One region of the Paenibacillus sp. P3E genome, then DNA from elsewhere that is predicted to be linked to it. Evidence: riboswitches for the same ligand, from Rfam matches in the RefSeq annotation. Region 1 holds a riboswitch; the other holds the start of a gene.
The links. A riboswitch is a leader RNA that binds a small molecule or an ion and turns the genes downstream of it on or off. The one in region 1 is predicted to bind cyclic di-AMP.
Positions count from the first base shown of each region.

Region 2: another riboswitch for cyclic di-AMP. It lies ahead of A3842_RS20850 (C40 family peptidase); the one in region 1 lies ahead of A3842_RS21995 (hypothetical protein).

Region 1 covers NZ_LVWH01000187.1:110,635-116,554, reverse strand. The annotation lists gene A3842_RS22010 (CPCC family cysteine-rich protein) at 1-247, shown strand, start outside; gene A3842_RS32655 (hypothetical protein) at 340-477, shown strand; gene A3842_RS22005 (DUF7674 family protein) at 494-841, shown strand; gene A3842_RS22000 (hypothetical protein) at 1,207-1,419, shown strand; gene A3842_RS21995 (hypothetical protein) at 1,956-2,399, opposite strand; cyclic di-AMP (ydaO/yuaA leader) riboswitch at 2,571-2,741, opposite strand; gene A3842_RS21990 (glutaredoxin family protein) at 3,058-3,297, opposite strand; gene ytxJ (bacillithiol system redox-active protein YtxJ) at 3,294-3,620, opposite strand; gene A3842_RS21980 (SDR family NAD(P)-dependent oxidoreductase) at 3,850-4,572, shown strand; gene A3842_RS21975 (ThuA domain-containing protein) at 4,609-5,244, shown strand; gene A3842_RS21970 (MerR family transcriptional regulator) at 5,428-5,790, shown strand; gene A3842_RS21965 (thioredoxin family protein) at 5,829-5,920, shown strand, end outside.
Region 2 covers NZ_LVWH01000183.1:26,258-32,177, reverse strand. The annotation lists gene A3842_RS20870 (4a-hydroxytetrahydrobiopterin dehydratase) at 15-302, shown strand; gene A3842_RS20865 (c-type cytochrome) at 432-791, opposite strand; gene A3842_RS20860 (GNAT family N-acetyltransferase) at 887-1,372, opposite strand; gene A3842_RS20855 (C40 family peptidase) at 1,603-2,094, opposite strand; cyclic di-AMP (ydaO/yuaA leader) riboswitch at 2,100-2,243, opposite strand; gene A3842_RS20850 (C40 family peptidase) at 2,630-3,058, opposite strand; cyclic di-AMP (ydaO/yuaA leader) riboswitch at 3,116-3,254, opposite strand; gene A3842_RS20845 (hypothetical protein) at 3,475-4,305, opposite strand; gene A3842_RS20840 (M1 family metallopeptidase) at 4,317-5,920, opposite strand, start outside.

The sequences.
Region 1 (5,920 bases):
GGGTTCTCAAGAAGAACTTTATAGTTGTCCGTGTTGTGAATTTAAGACCCTTCCAACGAAGGGAGAATACGATATCTGCCCAGTTTGCTTTTGGGAGGATGATGGGAACAGAGAACTAAGTTACTTTAGTTCACCTAACCATATGACGCTTGCTCAAGCACGTGAGAATTTTGTTGAATTTGGTGGTGTGAAACAATCCTCGCTAAAATATCTTGAATCGGATAGATTTGAGAAGTTCAGTAAATAAAAGGTGGTTGTTCTGGGCCTTGAGGGATAAAACCTTCAAGGCCTTTCACTTACCCCCACCCAGTGCCGAATGAATCGGGTGGCTAAGACAAGATGAACTTAACGCTCACTGGACAGGATTATAGCAGAGCACTACAAAAATTACTTAACGGCGGAAATCTAAGTGCACAAGATAAGGTGGCGGCACAAGCAATTTATGATGATATGCAGAAGGCATTATTAGGAAAGTAGTAAGAGGTGAAAACAGTTGGAGTATGAAAACTTAATCGAACGTTTATTGGCTGACGTACCACAAATTAGACCACATTATGAAGAAGAGATTGAATGGCTTGAAGAGGATTTACCCCATGTTATTTTTGGTATGGTGGTCACTCCATTTATAATCAAGTCTATTGAAACTCAAAAAGAAGTAAGTAATCTCTATAGCTTCCTTGAAGAGATGGCTGTAGCTGATGATAAGGTTCAGGAAGTATTGGTTGTATCAGTTCTAGAATCATTAATAACTGATAGAGATATTATCGATACAGCCAAATCTCATATGGGTAAATTAACGAAAACACTATGTGAGACAACAGAAACAGAATACGGATATTAATGTTATAGGCCTTGAGGGGCGATACCCCTCAAGGTCTTTCTTATACCCCCACCCAGTGCCGAATGAATCGGGCGGCTAAGAAGAAATGCTCACTATCCCCGTATGAGATTTTCTCAAGACCCCTGTTCGCACAATTCCTTTCAGTGCTTGTATTTATTCCTCTATAATTTACCAAGACCCTTGGGAGCAATCTTCAAGGTCTTGATTGATCGGACCCAATGCCCAATGAATCGGTGGCTGACAAACTTACAAAGTTTTGAAAAACATACCGTATAGAAAACACCAGTCTCCGGCATTCGTTATCTGTTCATCTGGCGGAATCATGCCGTATGGTGTACCTTAGTAAGTAAGGAGTGGTAATGTTGATGAAAAAAAGACAAACGCCCTTGATGGTAGCGGCTTCGATCCTGTTGATTATCCTCAGCAGCCTGATTGATTCAGAAGGTTCAACCTGGCTGGGTGCGCTACAGACGTTATTACTGGGTATCGGATTATTAGGGTGCTGCATGGCATTCTTGAGATTCGCCAAGGGCGGCAAAGGCACAAAAGACAAGAATAGCAAAAAAGGCAAAAAATAATAAAAACGGAATAGAAGCCGAGGCTGGTTGCCACGGCTTTTTTGCGGCTTAAGAAATTATTTAAGTCTAAAACTATGGATAACTCCGATTGAAAAGTGAGAGGGATAAACGGAAGAAATGAAGTGATTCAATAGATGGTAAAGCCAGAGGGAGCAATAAGAAGTGGGTGTCATTACCGTGATTCATAGGGTTGGCCGTGATTTGAAGTTTAACCCACTTAAGTACCTTTGAATTGAGCGTAGGCAGGGAAATCGGCGGAATGAGAGGTAGAAATACCTCTGGTCGCGCCATAAACGGGCTAGCGGGCGGAATGAGAGGTAGAAATACCTCTGGTTGCGCCATAAACAGGCTAGCGGGCGGAATGAGAGGTAGAAATACCTCTGGTCGCGCCATAACCGGGCTAGCGGGCAGAATGAGAGGTAGAAATACCTCTCATTCTGGACGGTACCTTAAGCGATACTCTGTATCGCTGCTTCAGCAGCATAGGCTCTCTGTACAGGACTGCAAATCCGTTTTGGCCTACAGTGCTGTTCACTTTAGCCGGCAGATAAACCGGATTTGGGTTGTGCAGCTTCATGTGCTGCCAGTAGCTCGCGCATTTGCCGGAGCTGCGCCTTAAGCTCGGGCATGCTTTTCATGAGGATCGGACTGATCTCCGCCAAAGGGAGCCGCAAGCCATACCGGAGCGCATGCACAAGCTGGTCCTCCCAGGAGAGACAAGCTGTACTGCTGGCCTTACGGCCTTGTGCAATCCGGAAGCAATGCCGGATGCATTCGCGGTAGGCCAGAAGAGAGAAGCTCTGCGGGTCGCAGCCCTTTCGGAGATAAGGTATATACAGCTCTGTGAAGCTCTTCACGGCAGCCTCCTCCGCTTCAGAACCCTGTCCCAGCAGCAACCTGCAGAGCGTAAAGATATTTCCGCTATACTTCTCAACATATTCCGCAAATTCGGATGCGGAAACCGACATGCGCGATTCCATTCCTGTATTCCTCCCCGGATTAGATATACTACTTTTCACCTAGCCCCGGCCGCTCTCCCGGCGAAACCCCGTTACCTCACTAATTTCCGCAAAAAAGCCGCAGCAGAGGAGAACCTCTGCTGCGGCTTCGGTACAGGCTTAAATAAACCTGGCGCTTAAGCTTGGCGGGTTAAGATCTCTCTCTATACGCTTACGAGGTTAGCTGTCGGATTCGGACGGTGAGAGTCGCCCTACCTTGTGAGACCGCACTTCTACAGTCTCCTTAGGATTCACCCCAATAAGGCCTAGTGGCCCGGTGGTTCCCCCGTTTCCCGTGTGCCGGGAATTCAGCGTTCATGTAATTTTTCATGAATTACTTTCAAAACGAATCATACTGCTTCGGGGAGGTCTTTGTAAAAAAGGAAAAGGGAGTTGCTGCGCCAATTTCACGTTGAAATCGGATAATTCGAAGGAAATAAACGGATAAAACCATATATCTTACTGCATATCGGCCCATTATCTCATTCGCACGCCTGTTTTTATTTCTGCCTCAAAATACGGGTCATTCCTTAGGCAAGACAAAAAGGGTATTCAGGGGCAAACAGCTCCCGGATACCCTTTTGTGCAAGTGAACCAATGAATCCGTACGCGGCATTCTCCTGCCAGCGTTCCGGCATATTTATTTCGTAGCTGCGATAAGCTCCTTCAGCTCGGGCAGATTGAACCCTTTGACGACATGTGCCCCGGCTACTGTAACAGGAACGCCCATGAAGCCCAGCTTCTCAACTTCTTCCTGATAAACCGTGCTGGTCATTACATCCCGTACCTCAAAAGGAATGTCCTGCTCCTTCATCAGCTGTTTCACCTGATTGCAGTCACTGCAGTTGGCTGTAGAATAAATGATTACAGGTTGGCTCATTGGCTCACAGCTTCCTTGAGGGCATCGCGGGTGATTTTCCAGTGGGAGGTGTTCCACCGGACTTCACCATCTTCCAGCAGGAAGATTTGCGGGGACTCATGCTTGATGCCGAAATCTTCGGCAATCTGGTTGGAGACCGGACGGTCTTCAATCACATGAACCACAGCAGCGGGAGTTCCGGAGCTCTGGACATAAGCCTGGAATTCTTCATTCGCCTTGGCGCTGATCGGGCAGGTGGTACTGTGCTTGAAGAGCAGTTTTTTACCGGGTTGTGCAATGTATTGATGCAATTCATCAAGATTGTGGATTTGTTGTATGGACATTAGGGGTTCACCCTCCTGGTAGTTTATTTTGCTAACAATTCGGTTGTTAACAATGATATTCCTGATTGTAACATAGTTCAAAATTAAATCAAAAGGAAGAATCAGCAGGGAATGCATTAGCAGAATAGTCCAGCAGAGGACGTTGAATAATGACAATTCCCATGCTAAGGTGTAGGGGATATGGCGATTTATGTATATTGATGTCTGATAAGAGGGAGTGACCCATTCCATGAAAAAGGCTGCTTGTGTTACCGGTGCCGACCGGGGACTCGGGTTTTTCCTTGTGCGTTGGCTTCTGGAGAATAAATATAAGGTTTTTGCCGGGCAGTACCTGGAAGAATCGGAAGCGTTGGAAATACTCAATACAAAATATAAAGAACAGCTAATTCTGGTTCCGATGGATGTCGGGAGCAGCGACAGCGTAAAGTGCGCGGCACGAACTATTGCAGGACGCACAGGGCATCTGGATATGATCATCAACAATGCTGGGATTATTGACCGTGCGGATGATGCCACCATGCTGGTAGATATGGATGACACCGCGATGGCACGCATTTATAATGTGAATACGCTTGGCTCTCTGCGGGTGAGCAATTCGCTGATGGGCCTCCTGCTGCAAGGCAAGCAAAAGCTAATTGTGAACATCTCCTCCGAAGCCGGCAGCATCAGCCGCAATCAGCGGATTAACATGTACGGTTATTGTATGTCCAAGGCGGCACTTAATATGCAGTCCTCTTTACTGCACAATCATCTGCGGGTCATGGGCGGCCAGGTGATGGTTTTTCATCCGGGTTGGCTCCAGTCCTACATGAACGGTGACAAGAATGAGGCAGCCCCTATTCCCCCTGAAGAATCCGCCCGCAAAATTATGGGAATCGTGCAGGAGCATAAGACGCATATGGGCATGGAACCGGCTTATCTTGATCTGGACGGCAATCCCTGGCCCTGGTAAGAACAACTCTCGCTAAGAGAAAGGCGTAGATAAAAGATGACAGAATGGAAGGCACTGGCGCTGGGAAGCTATACAGAGGTTAAATATCATCCGTTCTCCGGGGTGGACCACGTGTTTGAGGCGTTATTTGCCGGGAAGCTGGACGTGAAATCTACGGAAGATTACTCATTGCTCAGTCCGGACAGCCTATTGGCTTACAAGCTTGTGATAGCGTATACAGAATTTTCGGACAACAAAATAGCTCCTGAACAGAGCGGGGCACTGCTCTCCTATGTAGCTAACGGCGGCGGACTGCTCGTAGTGCACAATGGGATCTCACTGCAGCGTAACCAGGAGCTGGGTGTGATGCTGGGAGCGCATTTCACGCATCATCCGGCCTATACTGAGCTTCACATGACAGTTCCGGCAACAGGCCATCCGATCATGCAGGGGATTACCGACTTTGTCATCGAGGACGAGCCGTATTATTTTGACATGCAGCCCTATTTTGAAACGACGGTGCTGGCGGAGTATTTCCACGAGGGGGCCCATCATGCGGCAGCCTGGTGTCATGAGTTCGGGATGGGGCGAGTTGTGTATCTGATGCCGGGCCATCATCTTCCTTCCTTTTCCGTAGAGCCGTTCCGGCAGATGATTACAAGGGGCGGTCTGTGGGCGGCCGGATTACTGTAGTCCTTGATCATTTTAACAACATCATATGGATGGATAGTGTAAAAACCAACGGAAGCGTTAGACTGCTGTTGGTTTTTTGGTTGTTTGGCTGCTCCCGGCGATAAAAAGCCTTGACCCTGACACTGGTGTCAGGGTTTATACTAAGAACAGACCATTTCTCATGAACCCCGGGGAGAACAGACCATGAAAATAGGTGAGCTTGCCGCACGGACGGGTGTCAGCATCCGTTCTCTGCGATATTATGAACGTCAGGGCTTGATCACTCCGCTCCGCCAGGCCAATGGATACCGAGAGTATTCGCTCTTGTCCGTGGAGACGGTGGAGACGATCAAACTGTATTTGAATCTGGGCTTATCGACCGAGGAAATCGCCGGTTTCTTGAATTGTGTACTGAAGAAAAAAGAGGCTTTCTGTGCAGAAGTGATGCCGCTGTACCGCAGCAAGCTGGAGGATATTGAGCGTCAGCTCCTGCAGCTGAACCAGATCAAGCAGAATTTGGAGGAACGGATTGCTTCCATACAGCAGGAGCAGCAGGAATCAGAATAACCTGAATATATTCTTAGACTGATAAGGAGGAGTTAACAATGACTGTTATAAATGCCGGGCACGCCGATACCGTTCGGAGACAGCTGCAGGAAGGCGGAACTGTGCTGGTAGATTACGGAGCGCCATGGTG
Region 2 (5,920 bases), on a different contig from region 1:
AGGGAGGAAGAACATTGCAATTTACGGAGGAAGAGCTGCGGGAGCAGGTGAGTAAGCTGGAAGGATGGAAGCTGGAACCGAGTACCCTGGTGCGCAAATACATGTTCAACGAATATATGAAAGGCATTGCCTTTGTGGATGAGGTTGCAGCCATATCGGAAGCATTCGAGCATCATCCGCATATTACGGTTGATTATAAAACCGTTGTCCTGCGTCTGTCTACCCTTGGGGAGGATGGCCTTACAGCACTCGATATCCGGCAGGCCCATGAATTTAATGAGGCTTTTGAGAAGAACCGTTAAGAATCTATCTCATATGAGGCCGATCAGATTGGAAATTCATAACCCTTATATAAAAGAATGCCCGGTACAGGATCAATATGATCCGTGCACGGGCATTTTGTGTTCCATATGATGAGATAAGAAGTAAGGTTATTTCTTCTCCGCAAGCCACATCGCTACATTCGCGATCTCCTCAGGCGCCAGCTTATCCTTGAAAGAAGGCATCTGTCCGCGGCCTTTGGTGACAATGGTGAAAATCTCTCCGGCGGCATGCTTGCCGCCTTCCTGCTGGAGGCTAGGGCCTACGCCGCCCTGAAGCTGGTCACCATGGCAGGTGATGCAATTCGCCTTCTTTACTGTGGCCTCAGCGCTCGCCGCATCCATCTGCACTTCCGGCATCGTTGGTTTGTTCTCCTCGGCGACTTCGGCTTTGCCGGGCAAGGTGAACATTAAGATTACCGCAAAGGCACAGGCGGCAAAAAACAAACCGCTCATGATCCATTTCTGCATCTGCATCCGTCCCCTCCATGTAAGCTGCTTCCTACATTATACAAGAAGGTAAAGCGTTATCATAGCGTTTGTGACAAAAAAACGAATGATTTGTGCTATTTATCATAGACCATACAATAAAATAGCTTATCGCCCGTTGGAGTCCGGCGTTCATATGTATCCGTAATCGTAAAACCACTTTTTTGATAAGCACGAATGGCTCTCTGGTTCCAGGTAAGCACCTCCAGATCTATCTCGCGCTCCGGATATCGTGCCAGGGCTGCCTTGACGATGGCGCTCATGAACAGATGGCCCATGCCTTGCCCGCATAGATCAGGCCGCATACCAATTCCGAGCCGAACTACACCTTCCATCGGGAATAGCTGTGCAAAGCCACAGAGGAACCCTTGGCTGTTCACCACCGAGACGTATTGCTCACCCCGCAGCCGGGGATCACCGAACTCAATGTCCAGAGCCTGCATTTGCTCCCAGGACATCCAGCCATAAATGTTGTACGGGGGTTTGTATACCCATTCACAAATTTCTGCAGCGTGATTAACTTCCATGGGGACAACGTAAAAAGTTACCGGAGAACTAATCATCCGCCATCCGCCTCCCTTCAGAACAAAACGTTATATCATAATTATATACAAAACGGTTCCATTTCGACGCATAAACAATATATTTTAGAAAATTACAAAAATCGCGGTTTTTTATGTTTTGCAAATAACGAGAAGGGTAAATAATTTTTATAGAGACAAAAAAACAAGCCCCCTCCAAGATTTCGGCAAAAATCCTGGATAAGAGCCTGTTCGGTTATAAAAATTACTGCTTATTGCACATCGTCATTATCTTGGGAATCGGAAGCTACCGCTTGAAAAGCATCTGTGCTCATGATTCGTTTGGCGCCAACGTAGCGGTTGACGTAGTAGCTGTCACCCAGCGAGCTGATGGTTACACCACGCTTGGAAGAAGCGTGTGCGAACTTGCCTTCACCGACATAAATGCCGACATGAGATACCCCTTTACCGGTTGTATTGAAGAATACGAGATCTCCCGGTCTAATGTTATCGCGGGATACGGCAGTGCCCATCTGGTACTGGGAACCGGACTGGTGAGGAAGGTTAATTCCTATCTTATCAAACACATACATGGTAAATCCGGAGCAATCAAACCCGTTAGTCGAAATTCCGCCCGATACGTATTTAGTGCCGACGGCTTTGTCGATAACCTGATCCATTTTAGAGTCTGCGAAAGCGCTTCCTGCTCCGATGGTAAGAATGATCGAAAAGCTGAGTAGTGCTGCTGCTAGCTTCTTCTTCAAAAGTAAATACCCCTTCCAAATGCCTACGAGGTTAGCTTAAGGGTTCGGTTGAAGGTCCCCTATGACCCCTCTGTAAATAGGAGGTCAATTCACCCAAAATCGGTTCCCCCGTTTCCCTAATTGAATAAGGAACTCGGCACCACTGTTGATTAGATTAGCTTACGGATCAAAACAATGACAAAACCTTTGTAAATCAGGTTTGAATAATTACAAAAATGTTACTATCAACTCACTGCGATAATTGTAACAAAGACAGAAGCACTTGGCAATCACTTAAAGCATATTAATACATATTTTTTGAGCCTTTTAAGAGAAAAGGGCTTGATTTACGCGAGTTCTTTACGCCGTAAGTCAGCTGCATGGAAGATCTTAATGGGGTTTTTATCAAAAAGGTGTTTCGAAACTCTAAAAAGTGTGTAAAAGGGAGAATAAGGAAAAGGGAAAACCCGGAAAATGATTACGGCAATAATCAGCTCCGGGCTCGTATAAATTACATTTAGTTGTAAAGGTGTAATGTGAGGGGATCAAGCTTCAATTAATCGTAGGCAACAGTTTTGTAGGCTGTAGTGCTCATCACTCGTTTAGCGCCAACGTAGCGGTTGGCCCAGTAAGCTTGACTCAGCGAAGTTATGGTTACACCGCGTGAGCTGGAAGATTGTGCGAATCTGCCTCCACCGACATAAATGCCGACATGGGAAACTCCCGACCCAAAGGTATTGAAGAATACCAGGTCACCTGAACGCAGGTTGTTCCGTGATACGGAAGTTCCAACGCTGAATTGAGCCTTGGACGTGCGCGGCAGGGTAAGCCCGACATTTTTAAAAACATACGAGGTAAAGCCGGAGCAATCGAAGCCGCTTGTGCTAGTGCCTCCGAATTTATAGGTGGTTCCGATGGTTTTTGCGATAACGGTATCCATCTTGGAATCGGCGAAAGCGCTACCAGCTCCGATTGTGAATACCATCACTAGTGCAAGTGCGGCTGCGGTACATTTCTTCTTAAAATTCTGACTTCTCAAAAGATGTACTCCTTCCAAGGCCTGCGAGGTTAGCTTAAGGATTCGGTAGAAGGTTCCCCTATGACCCCTCTAAAGCGAGGTCAATTCACCCAAAATATGGTTCCCCCGCTTCCCGGTGCAGGGAATTTGGCGTTTTATGCACCAGAAGAGCGACGTGTCGACAATTAGTAAACGCTTGGAATGTTAATGTGTTTGAATGTGTTGCATCTTAGAGATTACAAATTTGTTACTAGTAGTACAGGCACCATTGTACCAGAGGATTTACAGTTTTGCAAATACTCTTATTCAGTTTGTAATCCAAAAAAGAGTCCCGCTCCCTCAAGGAGCAGCGACTCTTTTATTATGCCGGCTGAGCGGCTTAATTATTGTGGAAATGATTTACTGGACCAAAGGTGGTATTGAGCGGCGATTCCCCACATTTTGAACAGTGTATTGGGAAGGGGGGAGAACTGCCGAAGCAGAAGTGCCGGCATCCCCGGACAAAAGATCGATGCCGCTCCGCAAGCAAGCATCATGATCAAACTCCCTGCTCCCATCACAAAAGATAATCCCGCAGAAGGAAGGATCACCTTCAGACACACCAAGAGAGAAGAGAAAGTGCCTGTACCACCCGTATACCCGAACTGCATGTACAGCAGTACTTTTCGGATGAAGAACAGATATAGCAGCCAGGCCAGAATGTAAGGCACCAGTTTCAGCAATAGCTTATAATCCAGAATTCCGCTTAACAGCAGTCTGTACATTTTGGGAAGAAGCCAATACAGCGGCAGGGCTGTAAGCACCCATTCTGCAAGACTGAACAGCATCACCGGAAGCCCATACAGACGCATCCCCGGAAAAAAGAACATCCCGCGCTCCCCCTTACGCTCCTGATGGAGCTCATGGAGCAGTCCTGCGCGGATGAATGGGGAGAGCAGCAGTCTGAATGCGCTTAGCGCCAGCAGCATCCAAAGCCAGTGCTGAACACCGGAATCGGAACCCAGTGCGAGCTGGCCCTCCACATAATACAGCAGCCTGCCTATCCCGCTGCCGCCCGCATCCTGATCGGGGTAACGCAGCAGTACCGGGACTACGGCGCTTTTAACGAACTTGTACATGAAATAGCCCCAGAACAGCCGGTAGATAAACAACAGAATCAGTATATAAAATTGCTCTTTCATGCTGTGCCAGCCGCGGGATATCGATCTTTTCACAATCCTTCACCTCACCAGACAAGAGTTCCGAGCAGATTTTCAATCAGGTTGGTCATGCTAAGCGTCCATCGTGAGAGCGTGTCAGGTTCCAGTTCCGCGAGTCTGAAATTATTCAGATGCTTATTCTCCAGCAGGATGGAGTGCTCGGGATCAATCTCTGCCGATATCAGCGGCGCTTTGTAGGACAGCTGAAAGGTAGTTTGCTTGTCTTTTCCATTCCAATACCGTTGAACGGTGTATCCATCCGAAAAGGTGAACTTTACTGGCACATCCCCATACTGACTGCCTTTGTTGCTCACGGCGACTGATGAATCATAACGAAGGCTATCTATATCGCTCCCTTTGTGAAAGGTGTTGATAATGTTATCTATGGAAAAATCAGGAGCGCCGCCACTGTAAACATATTGATCGAAATACGCCTGCCACGATTTTTTGGTTACTTTTTCTACGGTCTTTTGAAAATCAGCTGTGGTAGGATGCTGGAAACGGTATTTGCGGGCATAGGCGGCCATGATGGCATCCATCGTTTTGGTTCCCACTTGCTGCTCAATGTCTTTGAGGACCAGTTTGCCCCGGATGTATACGTTACGTGTATAGGCATCATCTCCGGTGTATTTCCAGGTCTCCAGTTTGAGCGGCTGTGATGAAGTTACCAGACTGGCCTGAAGTGCAGAGTTGGAGGTTACACCATATTCCTGTTCCATCAGCCGGTCTTCTGCATAAGAGGTGAAGCTCTCATCCAGCCAGGCTTCCTCAAATTCATTGCTGGCTATCATGCCATAAAAAAACTGATGCCCGATTTCATGGATGACCGTACGTTCAAGCTGGGTACCTGGAGCATCTCCGGCTGCGCCGAAGGCAGTGATGAGAGTAGGGTACTCCATCCCGCCTGCGCCATTCCCCGCCTTTGGCGGAACGACGATAGATAGTGTGGAGTAGGGATAAGAACCGTACCATTTGCTGAAGGCGCTTAGAGCAGCTTTGGCCGCCTGAAAATAACGCTCCTGTAAACCCTTATGCAACGGGTCTAGATAGAGCTTAATCCTTACCCCGGGCACGCCAGGTGCAGAGAAGGCTTCCTCGGCAACTGCAAAGTCGGGAGAGGCCGCCCAGGCGAAATCATGAACATCATCGGCGTAGAACTGGTAAATCTTCTGGCCCTGCTTCAGCCTTGCGGTCTTCACCGGGAAGCCGGTCGCTGCGACTGTATAATTGGAGGGCACGGAAAGGGTTACACTGTAGATCCCAAAATCACTGTAGAACTCGGAGGTACCGTGGTACTGATGCAGATTCCAGCCTTCCTGTTTTGCCCCCCGGGTGCCAGCAGGCTCATACACACTAAGCTTGGGAAACCATTGTCCAGCCATTACAAAGTCACCTGAAATTCCCATGCGGGCGAATATTTTAGGCAGCTTGACCTCATACTTCAGCCTGAGCGTAACACTTTCCCCTCCGTTCACGGGTTGAGGAAGATGAACCTTCACCAGGGTCCTGTCATTCACATTGCCATCGTCAGGCTGGGCATACTGCAGACGCTGCATGAGTGAGACACCGTCAGAGGTCCGTAGATCGGTCAAAGTCATGCTGCCGTAACCATTCGCTGGCATTCTATCCC